Regions from separate parts of the Exiguobacterium sp. FD-YE-25-4 genome, predicted to be linked through region 2. Evidence: predicted binding sites of a transcription regulator. Region 2 holds the regulator's gene; each other region holds the start of a gene.
The links. Region 2 encodes LexA, which represses DNA repair genes until DNA is damaged. Its sites were predicted from a motif close to CGAACATATGTTCG; they were not measured.

Region 1 (4,999 bases), 450 kb from region 2:
GCCCGTGAGCTTGTCGTTCCTTGGTCAAGTGCTAAGATGTAGCGTTTTTCTTTCTCCATATGAGAGAGCCTCCTTAGAAATTAGAAAGATTATGGTACGAGAATACCGTACAGCAATGCGGCGATGACCGCCCCGATGATCGGTCCGACGACCGGGATCCATGAGTAGCCCCAGTCCGACGTGCCTTTGCCTTTGATAGGAAGGATCGCATGTGCAATCCGCGGTCCGAGGTCACGCGCCGGGTTGATGGCATATCCCGTTGTACCACCAAGCGAGAGACCGATCGAGACGACGAGGAAACCGACGATAAGCGGATTCAAACCGTCCGTGAACGTGTTGGCCCCGAAAGATAAAATTCCGAAGACGAGGACGAACGTACCGATGATTTCTCCGATCACGTTGAACGGTGTGCTACGAATCCCAGGTGCGGTCGAGAATGTCGCCAATTTGGCGCCCGGGTCGTCGGTCGCATCATAGTGCGGCTTGTAATGGACATACACGAGGACGGCCCCGATGAACGCCCCGATGAATTGTGCCAAAATATACGCTGGCACATCAGCCCAAGGGAATGAGCCTGCTGTCGCGAGACCGACCGTCACGGCAGGGTTCAAGTGAGCCCCTCCATAGATTCCGGCTGCGTATACCCCGATCATAACGGCGAAGCCCCAACCGAACGTGATGACGACCCAACCTGCGTTCTCCGCTTTCGAATGACGGAGGACGACGCCGGCGACGACACCGTTACCGAGCAAGATGAGTAGCATTGTACCAATAATTTCGCTGACGAATGCTGACATGTGATACTCCCTTCCTTCCATATTAAATTTGGCTTACCACTTCATTATATGCCCCAAATGAAAGCGTTTCAAAACCGAATATGCAAAAAAAGCCACTTTTCTTATGAAAAGTGGTTTTGATTGGTAATCCGGCGTCTGAAGTCGAGGCCGATCCCGACGAGAAAGATGAGCAGGACCATCAAACTCACGTACGCGAGCGGGGGAAAGCTCGTGGCTCCAAGGTCGAGGAGGATCGAAGCGATGACGGCGAGGTAGAGCCAAGCGAGGCGTCGCGAAATCTCTTTATCGTCGTAACGGTCCGTGAGGGATGCCCCGATCGGCGCGCCGATGAACGCCCCGAGGACGAGGGCAAGCGGCGTCACATAATCGAGCGATAGCGACGGCAGATAGCCGACGAGTCCGCCGAGCGAGATGAACAGGACGGCAGCAAGGCTCGTCCCGACCCCGCGATGCGTCGTGAAGCCGAGCCAACTGACGAGGAGCGGGACGATGATGAACCCGCCGCCGATGCCGAGGAGGGCGGACAACAGTCCGGCCATCGCTCCGATCATCATCCCCGCGAAAACGGTCGATTTTTTCGGCTTCTGCGGTTTCGATGTTTTCTTTAATAGCGTAACGGCAAAATAAGATAGGATAGCCAGATAAAATAAGTTCAGTAACCAATCATACGTGCCCGAGATCGAGAGGACGAGGCGGCTCGACAGCTGTGCCGTGACGGCGCCGGTCAGTCCGACCGTGATGCCGGTCGACCAAGATACGTTGCCGAGCGACGTATGTTTCTTCGCGCCGGACAGGCTCGTCCCGACGACGAACAAGAGCGACGTGGCGACGGCCTCTGCTGCCGAATAACCACTAAAGAGCAGCACCGGGACGATGATGACCCCGCCGCCGATACCGAAGAATCCGGACAAGGCGCCGACGATGGCACCGAGCGGGATGAAGAGAAGTGACCACATGACGACCAACTCGTTTCTACTTAGATTCACTCTCCATGATAACGAAAAGCGGAGCGATTTGGGAAGCGTGTCAGAAGCGAATATTTGTTCGTGTATGTGCTATAATCAAGTCAATATGCAAGGAACAGAAAGCGAGGAATATATATGGATAAGATTAGCGTTCCGTTCGACTTACAATCAGAATATAAGCCGGCCGGCGACCAACCGGAGGCGATTCGACAGCTCGTCGAGGGCGTCAATCGCGGCGACCGGTACCAGACGTTGCTCGGGGCGACCGGCACCGGGAAGACGTTCACCGTATCGAACGTCATCCAAGAAGTGAAGAAGCCGACGCTCGTCTTGGCCCACAACAAGACGCTCGCCGGACAGCTCTACTCGGAGTTCAAGGAATTCTTCCCGAACAACGCCGTCGAATATTTCGTCAGCTATTACGACTACTATCAGCCAGAGGCGTACGTCCCATCGACGGACACGTTCATCGAGAAAGACGCCTCGATCAACGACGAGATCGATAAGCTTCGTCACTCGGCGACGTCGGCCTTGTTTGAACGCGATGACGTCATCATCGTCGCCTCCGTGTCGTGTATTTACGGTCTCGGTAACCCGGAAGAATATAACAGCCTCGTCTTGAGTCTCCGTGTCGGGAAAGAGTTGGGCCGTGATCAGATGCTCCGCAAGTTGATCGACATCCAATATGAGCGGAACGATATCGACTTCCAACGCGGGCGGTTCCGTGTCCGAGGTGACGTCGTCGAGATCTTCCCGGCGTCACGCGACGAGCAGTGTTTGCGCGTCGAGTTTTTCGGAGACGAGATCGACCGGATCCGCGAGATGGACCCGCTCACCGGCGAAATCATCGCCGATCGCGAGCATGTCTCGATCTTCCCGGCATCCCACTTCGTCACCCGCGACGAGAAGCTGCAAAAAGCGATCGTCAACATCGAGGCCGAGCTCGAACAACAGCTCGAGAAGTTCCGCGAGGAAGGGAAGCTGCTCGAGGCGCAACGGCTTGAACAGCGGACGAACTATGACCTCGAGATGATGCGTGAGATGGGCTACTGTTCAGGCATCGAGAACTATTCGCGCCATTTGAACTTGACCGAGGCAGGGGCGACGCCGTACACGCTCATCGACTACTTCCCGAAAGACTTCCTACTCGTCGCCGATGAGTCGCACGTGACACTCCCGCAAGTACGCGGGATGTACAACGGTGACCAGGCCCGGAAACAAGTGCTCGTCGATCACGGCTTCCGCCTCCCGTCGGCGAAGGACAACCGGCCGCTCAAGTTTGAAGAGTTTGAGAAGAAGTTGTCACAGGCGATCTTCATCTCGGCGACACCGGGTCCGTATGAGCTTGAACATACACCGGACATGATCGAACAAATCATCCGGCCGACAGGTCTCTTAGACCCGACGATCGAGATCCATCCGATCAAAGGACAAATCGATTACTTGATGGACCAGATCCGCGAACGCATCAAACAGGACGAACGCGTCCTCGTGACGACGCTCACGAAGAAGATGGCCGAGGACTTATCGGACTATCTGCGTGAAGCGGGCATCAAGGTCAACTATATGCACTCAGAAATCAAAACGCTCGAGCGGATCGAGATCATCCGTGACCTCCGTCTCGGAAAATACGATGTCCTTGTCGGGATCAACTTGCTGCGGGAAGGTCTAGACATCCCGGAAGTGAGTCTCGTCACCATTCTCGACGCCGACAAGGAAGGATTCCTTCGTTCGGACCGGTCGCTCATCCAGACGATCGGACGGGCGGCACGGAACTCGAACGGGCACGTCATCTTGTTCGCTGATAAGATGACCGACTCGATGACACGGGCGATTGAAGAGACCGACCGTCGTCGCTCGATTCAACAAGCCTATAATGAAGAACACGGCATCACCCCGCAGACAATCCGTAAAGAAGTGCGCGGCGTCATCCGGGCAACGGTCGATGCCGAGGAAGAAGTGCTCGAGTCGCTCAGTTCGATGAAACCGGCCGAGCGCGAAGTGGCGATTGCCAAATTAGAAGAAGAAATGAAACAAGCGGCCCGCGACCTCCAGTTCGAACGGGCGGCCGAATTGCGTGACTTAATCTTGGAGTTGAAGGTAGGGAATTAAATGGCTGAAAAGAAAAATGCGATCGTCATTAAAGGGGCGCGCGTCAACAACTTGAAAAACATTGATATCGATATCCCGCGTGACCAGCTCGTCGTCTTGACGGGCTTGTCCGGTTCCGGGAAATCGTCACTCGCGTTCGATACGATTTACGCCGAAGGACAGCGTCGCTACGTCGAGAGCTTATCGGCCTATGCCCGACAGTTCCTCGGACAGATGGACAAGCCGGACGTCGATACGATCGAGGGTCTCAGCCCGGCCATCTCGATCGACCAGAAGACGACGAGCCGCAACCCGCGCTCGACCGTCGGGACGGTGACGGAAATTTATGACTACTTACGTCTGTTGTTCGCCCGCATCGGGAAACCGGTCTGTCCACGTCACGGCATCGAAATCTCGAGCCAGACGATCTCGCAGATGGTCGACCAAGTGATGGAACTGCCGGAGAAGACGCGCCTGCAAATCTTGGCGCCAATCGTCTCAGGCCGTAAAGGGACGCACGTCAAAGTGTTCGACTCGCTCAAAAAGGAAGGGTTCGTTCGTGTTCGTGTCAACGGCGAGACGATCGAACTGACCGATGAGATCGACCTCGATAAGAACAAGAAACATTCCATCGAGGTCGTCGTCGATCGCCTCGTCGTCCGCCCTGACGTCGAAGGCCGTCTTGCTGATTCACTTGAGACGGCGCTTCGCCTCGCTGACGGCCGAGCCATCATCGACAAGATGGACGGCACCGAGCTCCTGTTCAGCGAACATCACGCTTGTCCGATTTGCGGATTCTCGATCGGCGAACTCGAGCCGCGTATGTTCTCGTTCAACTCGCCGTTCGGCGCCTGTCCGACGTGTGACGGGCTCGGTACGAAGCTTGATGTCGACCCGGAACTCGTTATCCCGGACCCGTCGAAGACGCTGAAGGAAGGCGCCGTCGTCGCCTGGCAGCCGACAAGCTCGCAATATTATCCGCAACTGCTCGCCTCGATGTGCAAACACTTTGACATCGACATGGACGTGCCGTTCGAACGTCTGTCGAAGCGTGACCAAGACCTCGTCTTGCACGGGACGGACGAAGAGTCGTTCTTGTTCCGTTACGAGAACGATTTCGGACAAGTCCGGACGAACACGATTTTC
Region 2 (4,999 bases):
ATCAATCATAGATGAATCGTGGGAAGCGTTGGCACTCAAAGGGCGTACTCGACGTATTTCGATAAAACTCGGTCAGTATTTGCCACAGGATTACGAATCAGCTTTGGACGTATTGGTTGAAATTGCAGATGACTGCGTCGGCTTTCCTTATTTGTTTTTCCCGGACTTTGTAGCGGTGTATGGACAGGCAGAAGAGCATTGGGAACGCTCGATGTCAGCGCTCGAACTCTTCACGCAGAAGTCGTCTTCTGAATTCGCCATCAGACCTTTTTTGTTGCGGGATCCAACGCGTGTGATGCACCAAATGACAGCTTGGGCCATTCATCCGAACGAACATGTTCGGCGTTTGGCGAGTGAGGGTTGTCGTCCTCGCCTTCCGTGGGCGGAATCGTTACCGATGTTCAAAGAAGACCCAGCTCCAGTGTTGGAGATCCTAGAGTTGTTAAAAGAAGATCCATCATTATATGTGAGAAAAAGTGTCGCTAACAACCTCAACGATATCTCGAAAGATCACCCAGAAGCTGTACTCGCAGTCTCGCGACGATGGCAGGGCGAGCATCCTCATACCGATTGGATCATTAGGCACGGATGCCGGACACTGATCAAGTCAGCCCATCCTGACGCGTTAACGATATTCGGTTATACGCAGGAAACAAATTTAACCGTCGACGCATCGATTTCTATACATCCGAACGTGATCCGCATAGGGGAGGCGTGCGAGATTGAGTACGATGTGTCCATTCGTCCAGGGGATGCTGCTTATATTCGTATCGAATACGCGATTGAGTTTATAAAGGCCAACGGGAAAGCGAGTCGTAAAGCATTCCTGCTAGCGAATAGAACCGTCGCTGGGGGTGCGCGACTTGCAGCGACCAGAGTGCACGACTGGTCAGATTTGACGACCCGTCGGCATTATCCAGGGGAGCATCGTGTCGTCTTGTTGGTAAATGGACGAGAAGTGGCTGAACATCATGTCATGTTGCATAAAAGTTATTGAACTTCCATATAATAAACGGTTCAAAAAAGGGCAACCCTGTCTATTTAGACGGGTTGCCCTTTTTTAGCGTATAACATAACGATCTGGTTAAAACGCACGTTTGAAGAACGTGGACGCATAGTCGAGCGTCGTATGTAGCGTCGTCGCGAAAACGAGTCCGAAGAAGCATGCTGCCCCGTTCAGGTCGAGCCACGATCTGACAGCTTCCTCATACGGCGTGACCGTGAGCAGAAGCGTGAGCGGGAAACCGAGATAGATGACCCGGATCAGATCGCTCAAGAGCGGAAAATGCGAGAATAACGACCGATGGGGCATAATCTTCACATAAGGGAGCCAAAAGCCCCGAAGCGGTCCCCATCGATAATAGGCGTCCGACTTCAAATCGAGATCCGGGGAGAGCCAGAACGTCCCGATGAGGGCGCCAAGCAAGAACACGGTCGGAACATCGATGTCAATAAAAGGCGTGGCAATCGCAAGAGCACCGATTGCCACGAGATTCGTACGGGTATGTGTCTTGCCACTAGCCATTAGTGAATCGTGCGGTATACACCGATGACCTTCCCTAAAATCGACACGTTATCGAAATACATCGCTTCGAGCTCGTCGTTCTCCGGCTGGAGGCGAACTTTCGAAGCTTCTTTATAAATCCGCTTCACGGTCGCTTCACCTTCATCCGTCATGGCGACGACAATCTCTCCATTGTCGGCCGTGTTCTGTTGACGGACGAGGACGCGGTCCCCATCCAAGATCCCCGCGTTAATCATCGAGTCTCCTGAGACAGAGAGCATGTAGACGTTGTCGGAACCGACGACGTGAGCCGGGAGCGGGAAGTGTTCTTCCACGTTCTCGATGGCCGTGATCGGCGTACCGGCTGTGACTTTCCCGATGACCGGCACGTACATGACGGCATCGTGGTCTTCGACGACGGACATCTCTTCATCCAAAATCTCGATGGCGCGTGGCTTCGTCTTATCACGTCGAATCAATCCACGCTTCTCAAGACGGTCCAAGTGACCGTGTACAGTCGAGCTCGATGCGAGCCCGACAGCCTCGCCAATTTCGCGGACCGAAGGGGGATACCCTTTCGCCCGAACCTCGGCTTTTATAAAATCAAGAATCTGTTGTTGTCTTGCTGACATTTTTTTCAATGGATTTCACCTCGATTATGTCGAATAACCTGCGAACGCATCCTATTCTTTATGGGTTTAGTTTAACACAAGAACACATGAGCGCACAAACATTCGTTCGTTTTTTTCTGCTTGACCGAACAGAAGTTCTTGTTTTATGATGAGAACAGATAAACGAACAGACGTTCTCGAGAACGTGTATTCTTATTCCCAGGAGGCAATGATTATGAGAGACACAATCAATGGAATCATCTTAGTCGGCATGTTGGCATTCGGTATGTTCGTATTTTTCGCGGTCGGAGAGCTTCGTGACAACGAAGCGGTCGTCGTGACCGAACAAAAAGTCGAACACAGTATTGAAGAAGAAGTCGCCTTGACAGAGGCGGAGACGCTCGAAGCGCATATTCTCGCTAAACGGGATGAGAAAAAAGACGACAAGACGACGTGGTTCGCCGCCGAATAATCGTTTCTGATTGCGAACATCCCTTCATCCTGTGTATCGTAGAGGGCGAATGGAAAGAAAGGAAGTGACGCGATGCGAGTCGTCATTTATTGTCGCGTATCGACGAACAAGTCCACCCAAGAGACGTCGCTCAGTCGTCAGGCGGACGAATTGAAGCAGATGGCGAGACGTCTTGATGCTGAGGTTGTCGATGTGATCAGTGAACAAGAGAGCGGGTATGAGGTCAATCGGGCGGGACTGCTCGATCTATTGGAGCACGTCTCGACGTCTGATCTCGATGCCGTGCTCGTGAGCGATGACAGCCGTCTCGGACGGGGAAATGCAAAAATCGCTATCTTGCATACGCTCATGAAACATAACGTGCGCTTGTTGACGATGCAGTCGTCCGATGAATATATCGTCTCCGACGCCGAGAAGATGGTGCTCGAAATCGTCAGTGTCGTCGAAGAGTATCAACGCAAGATCCATAACGCTAAAATTTCACGCGGAATGCGTCGGGCGGTCGCGAACGGATTTAATCCGCATCGGAATATCCAGCACCATGACCAGGGCGGCCGGAGCCGAATCGAAGTTCCGATTGAAGAAATCGTCCAATTGCGTGAACGTGGACTCACGTTCGCTGAAATTGCCGCCACCCTCCGCGGTTTTGGTTATGAGGTATCGAAAGCGACCGTGAACCGGCGCTACTTGGAGCACGTGTCGGTACCAGAAACTTGATTCCTGCTCGCTGATTTTGTACAGTAGAAGGACAAATTCAGTAGAGAGGGGGCGAGCCCGATGCTAGCACCTGAACAGTTGGAGCGAATCAATTTCCTCGCCAACAAAGCAAAGACAGATGGTCTGTCACCACAAGAGATGGACGAGCAGCAAGCGCTGCGCCAACAATATTTGCAAGCGTTCCGCCAATCATTCAAATCACAGATGATGGGAATGAAGGTCGTCGATCCGGAAGGAAACGACGTAACGCCAGAAAAATTAAAAGATGAGCAGGAACGTTACCGCTCAGAATGACCATGAATGCACATCCTATTTCATATAGGATGTGCATGTTTGTTATACGCGAACGTTGATCAGGGGGACTCATTGATGCGTTTTCAAACGAAAGGAAGTAAACGATTCCATTTAATGTGTTATACTAATTAATTAGTTGTGACACACGAATGAGTGTGCTAAAATATGACGGGTAGAAACTTTGTTAACAACAGAGAGGATGAAATTAGTGGAAACAACTACTAAAGAATTATTAGCGATTAACTCGATTCGGACGCTCTCAATCGATGCGGTCCAAAAAGCGAACTCAGGTCACCCGGGTATGCCGATGGGTGCGGCTCCGATGGCGTTCACACTTTGGACGGACAAAATGCGTCACAACCCGAAAAACCCGAACTGGTTCAACCGTGATCGGTTCGTCCTTTCAGCGGGACACGGTTCGATGCTCTTGTACTCGCTTCTTCACTTATCTGGTTACGATCTCTCAATGGACGATCTCAAATCGTTCCGCCAAATGGATTCGAAAACGCCTGGGCATCCAGAGTACCGTCACACGGCAGGTGTCGACGCGACGACTGGACCGCTCGGACAAGGGATTGCCATGGCTGTCGGGATGGCAATGGCAGAGAAACATTTGGAAGCGACGTACAACCGCGATGAGTTCAAAGTGGTTGACCACTTCACATACGGGATTTGCGGAGACGGTGACTTGATGGAAGGCGTATCGGCAGAAGCTGCTTCGCTCGCTGGTCACTTGAAACTTGGCAAACTCGTCGTCCTTTACGATTCAAATGATATCTCGCTTGACGGCGACCTTCACAAATCGTTCTCGGAAAGCGTTGAAGATCGTTTCAACGCCTACGGTTGGCAAGTGATCCGTGTCGAAGATGGTACGGATATCGATACGATCGCGAAAGCAATCGACGAAGCGAAAGCAGAAACGTCGAAACCGACCCTCATCGAAGTGAAGACGGTTATCGGCTTCGGTTCACCGAACAAGTCAGGCAAATCGGCATCACACGGTGCACCACTCGGCGAAGCTGAAATTGAGCTCACGAAGCAGTTCTACAAGTGGGAAGGCGAGAACTTCTACGTACCGAACGAAGTATACGACTTGTTCAACGATAAAGTCGTTGAGCCAGGCGCGAAGCATGAAGCGGACTGGAACGAACTCGTTGAAGCTTACAAGTCAGCACACCCTGAACTTGGTGCCCAGTTCGAGCGTGCGATGAACAACGAGCTCCCAGAAGGTTGGGACAGCGAATTGCCGACGTTCGAAATCGGTTCGAAAAAAGCGACTCGTCAAACGAGCGGTGAAGTATTGAACGCGATCGCCAAAGCGGTTCCGACTCTCTTCGGAGGCTCGGCTGACCTCGCTGGTTCGAACAACACGATGATCAAAGGCGCTGCGGACTTCGATGA
Region 3 (4,999 bases), on a different replicon from region 2:
TAACTGAATTCGTTGGAGCAAAAGTAACATTTGCGCTGGTAGGAATACTTTCTTTTATCCCTTTATTTATATCTATAAAAACTAGAGAGACATATTCTATCAAGGAAGAAGATAAACCTTCAATTGTCCATTAACTTTCATTTTAGAGGGGAATAATACTATGACTCTAAACTTCACTAAAATTTCACCTATTCATGATAAAGAGACTTTACTCGCGTTTCGCAGGGACGCTTTCTTTACTAGTTTTGGAACATTTGAAGGATTTAACGACGATGCCTATTTACAATGGCTAAATCAATGCATAAAAAAATTTCCAGATGGTTTTGTTTTTTTAGAAAATAACAAAAATAAAATAGGTCAAGTCGAATTACAGATCAAAGTAATTGAAAATAGACGTATAGGGTTTATAAATTTGGTTTATTTAATCTCTGAATTTCGTCGATTAGGATATGGTCCTACTTTACTTTCATATGCTGAACAATTCTTTCAAAGCCATAGTGTGAATGAAATACAACTCAGAGTGTCTCCCACAAATTCACAAGCAATTCGTTTTTATAGAAAGATGGGGTTTTCAAACGAAGCGACTGAATCAAAACCATTAGAACTTCTTTCTTTTCGCAAAGAACTGCCCAATAAATGACTAAAGTTATGTATAGAAATTAAGGACACTTCCATATGCCCCATTCTTGCTTTTGACATTGTCCTACGCTCCGTGCCTCCCGTTAGAAAGGGCCAGGAACATAGAGATGCGGCGTTGAGCCAGCAGCTCTTGTTATCGGGCCGTCAGGGAGGCAGCGGTGCGATGAGCGACTTCGCCAACTGGCGTTAGACGCTCACGCATGAGCCCGGATCACCATTCCGTCTCCCATGCCCCGTCTTCAGACACGCCCCAATCCTCGAATCGATACTTGATGAGCCAATGGACATGCATCACCTCATATTCGAATACACCCTTGGATAGCTCTAAGACGACGAAGCTGACGTCTCCATCCGCCACCACCCAGGTCCCATATAGATACACTTTCTTGATCGGACGCTCTTCCGCATCTAAGTAGATTACCACCCGGAAGTAAGGCGAGTTCCGTCCATCATCGAACCGGACGACCTTCTCGACGCAATGTGCCCTGTCGACGACACGTAGCCATTCGGGATGTTCCATCAGTTCCGAGAACACCGTCCGGACGAACGGATCCAACCCTTCAAACGCATAGTCATCAAGTAGCCCCTCGTCCATCACGCCTCACCCCTTCCGGTTCTCTATAGAATGATTCCCCGTCCAGAGCCAGTTCAGTCCTTGTTCATAGGCCAACAGAAATAAAGTCTCTCGGAAATCGTATACATGTATACAAATCTACATGTATACAAACGTCCTTTTTATTCTTATGTACGACGATTCCGCCGAAGCATGTTCGTGTTGAAAAAGACGGTGAGGTGGGTCAAGCGTTCCCCTTCCTTCACATCACAAAGAAGATCCATGCTCACGAGTTTTAAGTCGTCAAAATCTTCTTGAAGTCGGTCAGGAAGGCGTCGAAGCAACACCTCCGTCATCTCGTCCATCGTCTGTTGGTCTAGTTGGAAATTATCCATCTGAATCATCCTCTCCATTTGATAGCCCAATGATACCTCGCATCCACGCAAGCAACATCTCGGCTTATTTCACGTAAGCCCTGGTGTTGTTTCAAACAAGCCCTAGGGCTTGTTTCGAAAACATGGTCATTTTCAATAAACAAGCGCTCTTTTCACTTATGCCATTTCATCAAAAAAATGACGAGACAGCATAAAAACTTCACCCTATATCCACGCTCGAACCACTCCGTTTTCGTCATGCGAAAACGCCCCTTTTACCGGATCCCGCACTATGGATCCAGGCGAGAGCAACGCGAGTCGCCCGGCTCGTCAAAGAAAAACGCATGTTTTTCGTCCTTGCCCTTACCGGACGGACCGGGACCGGTCCCCCGGCCCCATTCCATCCCTTTTCTCTTTATCCCATGTAGCCCCGCTGTTTCATGCTGACATACGACTCGTCCGACCCGAGGATGAGATGGTCGAGCACCGGGATGCCGATGAGGTCCCCCGCTTCATGTAACCGTTCAGAGACGAGGATGTCCTCCCGGCTCGGGGTCGGGTCCCCGCTCGGATGTTGGTGACAGACGATGAGGCACGAGGCGTTGTTCAGGATGGCGCATTTGAAGACTTCCCGTGGGTGGACGACGCTCGAGTTGACGCTCCCGACGTGTGCCCGATGGACGCCGACGACCCGATTCTTCGTATTGAGCATGATGACGAGGAAGACCTCGCGGTCGTCGTCCCCGATGAACGATGAACCGATTTGTCGGGCACTGTCCGGAGAATGGATGATGGCGTGCTCGAGGGCGACCATTTCTTCGCGAACCTCTTGCTTGATACGGATGACCTCGATGATGGCGGATAGTTCCATGATGGTTTGTCCCCTTTCGGATAAGCTGACCTCAGAACGAACACCGTTGTGCGTCCTGTTGACGGAAACGAAGCGAGCGTCGGGAGACGGTGCAAGGGCGACCGCAGGGAGAGCCTCAAAAAAATGCGTAGAGCAAACGGAGAACCAGGCTTCCGTAGCCAATGAGCGAAAAGCCTCGCTTTGAGCCTAAAGCGAAGGAAGACGGGCCGGAGGGCGCGTCATTTTTTTGACGACCCTTGCACCGACGACCAGCGAGCTAGAGTACGGAAACAGGACGCATGAATCATCAAACAGGAAAAAGGCTGTTCAAACGGGACAAATCGGGTATAAAATAAGAACAAATGTTCGTTTTATAAAAAGGAGTGATTTTGATGACGATGTATCGCGACCGGGGTGAGCTGAAATGGATCCCATTTCTCATGCCCGAGCACAAGGCGTTATTGACGAAGTATTATAAGGAAATCCAAAAGATTGAGATGCCAGATGTCGACGAACAGGTCCTATCGGTCTATGAGAACGTGCTGAACGACTCGATTTTCAGTGGGGACATGGTCGAGGTAAGATATGTGGAAGAGCGGGAGTTGAAACGATTCAAGGGGTTTGTGCACCGGACAAACTACATGGAGCGGACCGTCGAACTGGCCAATCAGCGGGACGGAATTATCCATGTAGCGTTCGAGGCAATCATTCACGTGGAACAATTGATGGACTAACGTCCTTGATGTTATCTGACATCTTAATGATACATCAATACAACTTGTTTCTTTTTTCAAATTTTATAAAATTTGATGTTTATGAAACCGGTATATACATCGAAATTTATCTATACTGGTATCAAGGGGTGATTATATGACAAACGATAAAATATTTTTGAAGCGAGTTATAATATCTTCGATTTTAATATTAGGGATACTTGCAATCATTTATTTACTTGATTATACCGATATGAATGAAAACTGGCCGATGATAATGCAAGTAGGGTCAACGATCAGTAGTCTCATTTTAGTCGTAATTACATTTTTTTATTTTCTTGAAACAAGAAAAATGGCCATTGAAACTACTCGCCAAAGAGAATTACTTGAGACTCCTGCAGTTAGTATGAAAATTTTGCCGAGTGAAAAGGACCCAAATTTGCTTTATGTGGTTATGAAAAACAGTGGTGGTGGAGCTGCTTATAATATCTCTGTAGAATTTGATGAAGAAATCCCGTATAGCTCTGGAAATCTTAATGACTTAAATATGTTTAAAAACATGTATCTGCTTGATAAAGGGGAAAAAACTGAGTTTTTTTTTGATACAGCTATAAACTACTTTAATAATGAAGAAAATCCTAGAACATTTACGGCTACAATCATTTATTATTTGGCTCCAAAAACTTCGGACGTGATTAATAAAAAATATAATCAACCTATAAAAAGGGAATTTTTAATTGATATTCATGAAAAAGAAAATCAGCTCCATGTTATAAACAAAGATATGAATGATTTAGTGAAACAAATTGAAGATCTGAAACACGTCTTATTAATAAGTCTAATGGAAAGAAAAAGTGAAAGTGATGATTAAAAAACACCTTAAAAAACCTAATTTTCCTGAGAAGCTTACAGATGGGATATTAATGATAGACAAAACAAAAGCAATATCTATTCCTACAATTTATATGTTTCAAAATAAAAAAAACATTAAAGTTTCTAAGAGTGGAGCAAGGTATATAGAAAAGCATATTTTTACCCAGCACATTATACAAGGGTACTTTTTTACAGAAGAGGGCTTTTCAAGTAGGGCATTAACAGATGATTTTCATGAGGTTAAACTTGTAGGAAATACAAAAGGATATCAATACGAATTTCATGACGTAAGTATTGAAAGTCTAAAAACCGACTTCAGTAATAAAGGAATAAGTAGTTCTGCAAAATTTAAGGCAAGTTCAATCTCAAAGACTAAACTACCTCCGAAGAATAATATAATCTCTCAAAATGAAAATGAAGTACATGGAAGAAATGCACTAACAGATGAAGTCTGGAGAATATTGTGTTTTATCTTTTTGATATTAATTTTCAAATCGAAAAGATAAAAATAAATCGTCTTAAATACGAAGGTTAAAGAATTTATCTAACTGCTTATTTAAAATTAAACGAGAAGGGCTAAATATCGCCCTTCTCGTTTATCTATACTGTCTTTTAACTCATCTTTTTATCAACATATGTTTCCCTTTATAACTAATAAGTAAAAAGATAACCCGAGGTAAGGTACGTCTTTCAGAAATAAATAAAAATGATTAAAGAGGTTTTGAACTTCCGATGGCGAGTTGTCGCACTGAACAATCAACAAGATGACATCATCTATGTCGAGGAAGTAATCGACTAACGCTCTAAGGTAGTTCCAAATCTGCGTCGCAAAACCAAGTGTTACTCCTCGACTTTTCCAAGACGAATAATAATTAACTTAGTCTCAAAAAAACCTAAAAAAAGTAAATCCATATTTCTTTGAATCAAGAGAACTACTATATTAGTTTAAAAATCAATTAAACCCCTGAATGAGGATATTACGCTTCCATCATTCAGG

Region 1: a site for LexA is predicted at 1,831-1,844, ahead of uvrB (excinuclease ABC subunit UvrB). Genes of this name have one in related genera too.
Region 3: a site for LexA is predicted at 2,772-2,785, ahead of AC13H5_RS15240 (YolD-like family protein). Genes of this name have one in related genera too.

What each region holds. Positions count from the first base shown of each region.
Region 1 covers NZ_CM168041.1:2,095,639-2,100,637, reverse strand. The annotation lists gene glpK (glycerol kinase GlpK) at 1-59, opposite strand, end outside; gene AC13H5_RS10800 (MIP/aquaporin family protein) at 90-797, opposite strand; gene AC13H5_RS10795 (sulfite exporter TauE/SafE family protein) at 899-1,753, opposite strand; gene uvrB (excinuclease ABC subunit UvrB) at 1,898-3,874, shown strand; gene uvrA (excinuclease ABC subunit UvrA) at 3,875-4,999, shown strand, end outside.
Region 2 covers NZ_CM168041.1:1,646,879-1,651,877, reverse strand. The annotation lists gene AC13H5_RS08540 (DNA alkylation repair protein) at 1-997, shown strand, start outside; gene AC13H5_RS08535 (metal-binding protein) at 1,085-1,525, opposite strand; gene lexA (transcriptional repressor LexA) at 1,525-2,145, opposite strand; gene AC13H5_RS08525 (hypothetical protein) at 2,351-2,587, shown strand; gene AC13H5_RS08520 (YneB family resolvase-like protein) at 2,660-3,304, shown strand; gene AC13H5_RS08515 (DUF896 domain-containing protein) at 3,365-3,598, shown strand; gene tkt (transketolase) at 3,798-4,999, shown strand, end outside.
Region 3 covers NZ_JBXSGP010000002.1:2,281-7,279, reverse strand. The annotation lists gene AC13H5_RS15265 (MFS transporter) at 1-134, shown strand, start outside; gene AC13H5_RS15260 (GNAT family N-acetyltransferase) at 161-640, shown strand; gene AC13H5_RS15255 (hypothetical protein) at 851-1,234, opposite strand; gene AC13H5_RS15250 (hypothetical protein) at 1,381-1,587, opposite strand; gene AC13H5_RS15245 (JAB domain-containing protein) at 1,982-2,437, opposite strand; gene AC13H5_RS15240 (YolD-like family protein) at 2,809-3,150, shown strand; gene AC13H5_RS15235 (hypothetical protein) at 3,287-4,000, shown strand; gene AC13H5_RS15230 (hypothetical protein) at 3,993-4,508, shown strand.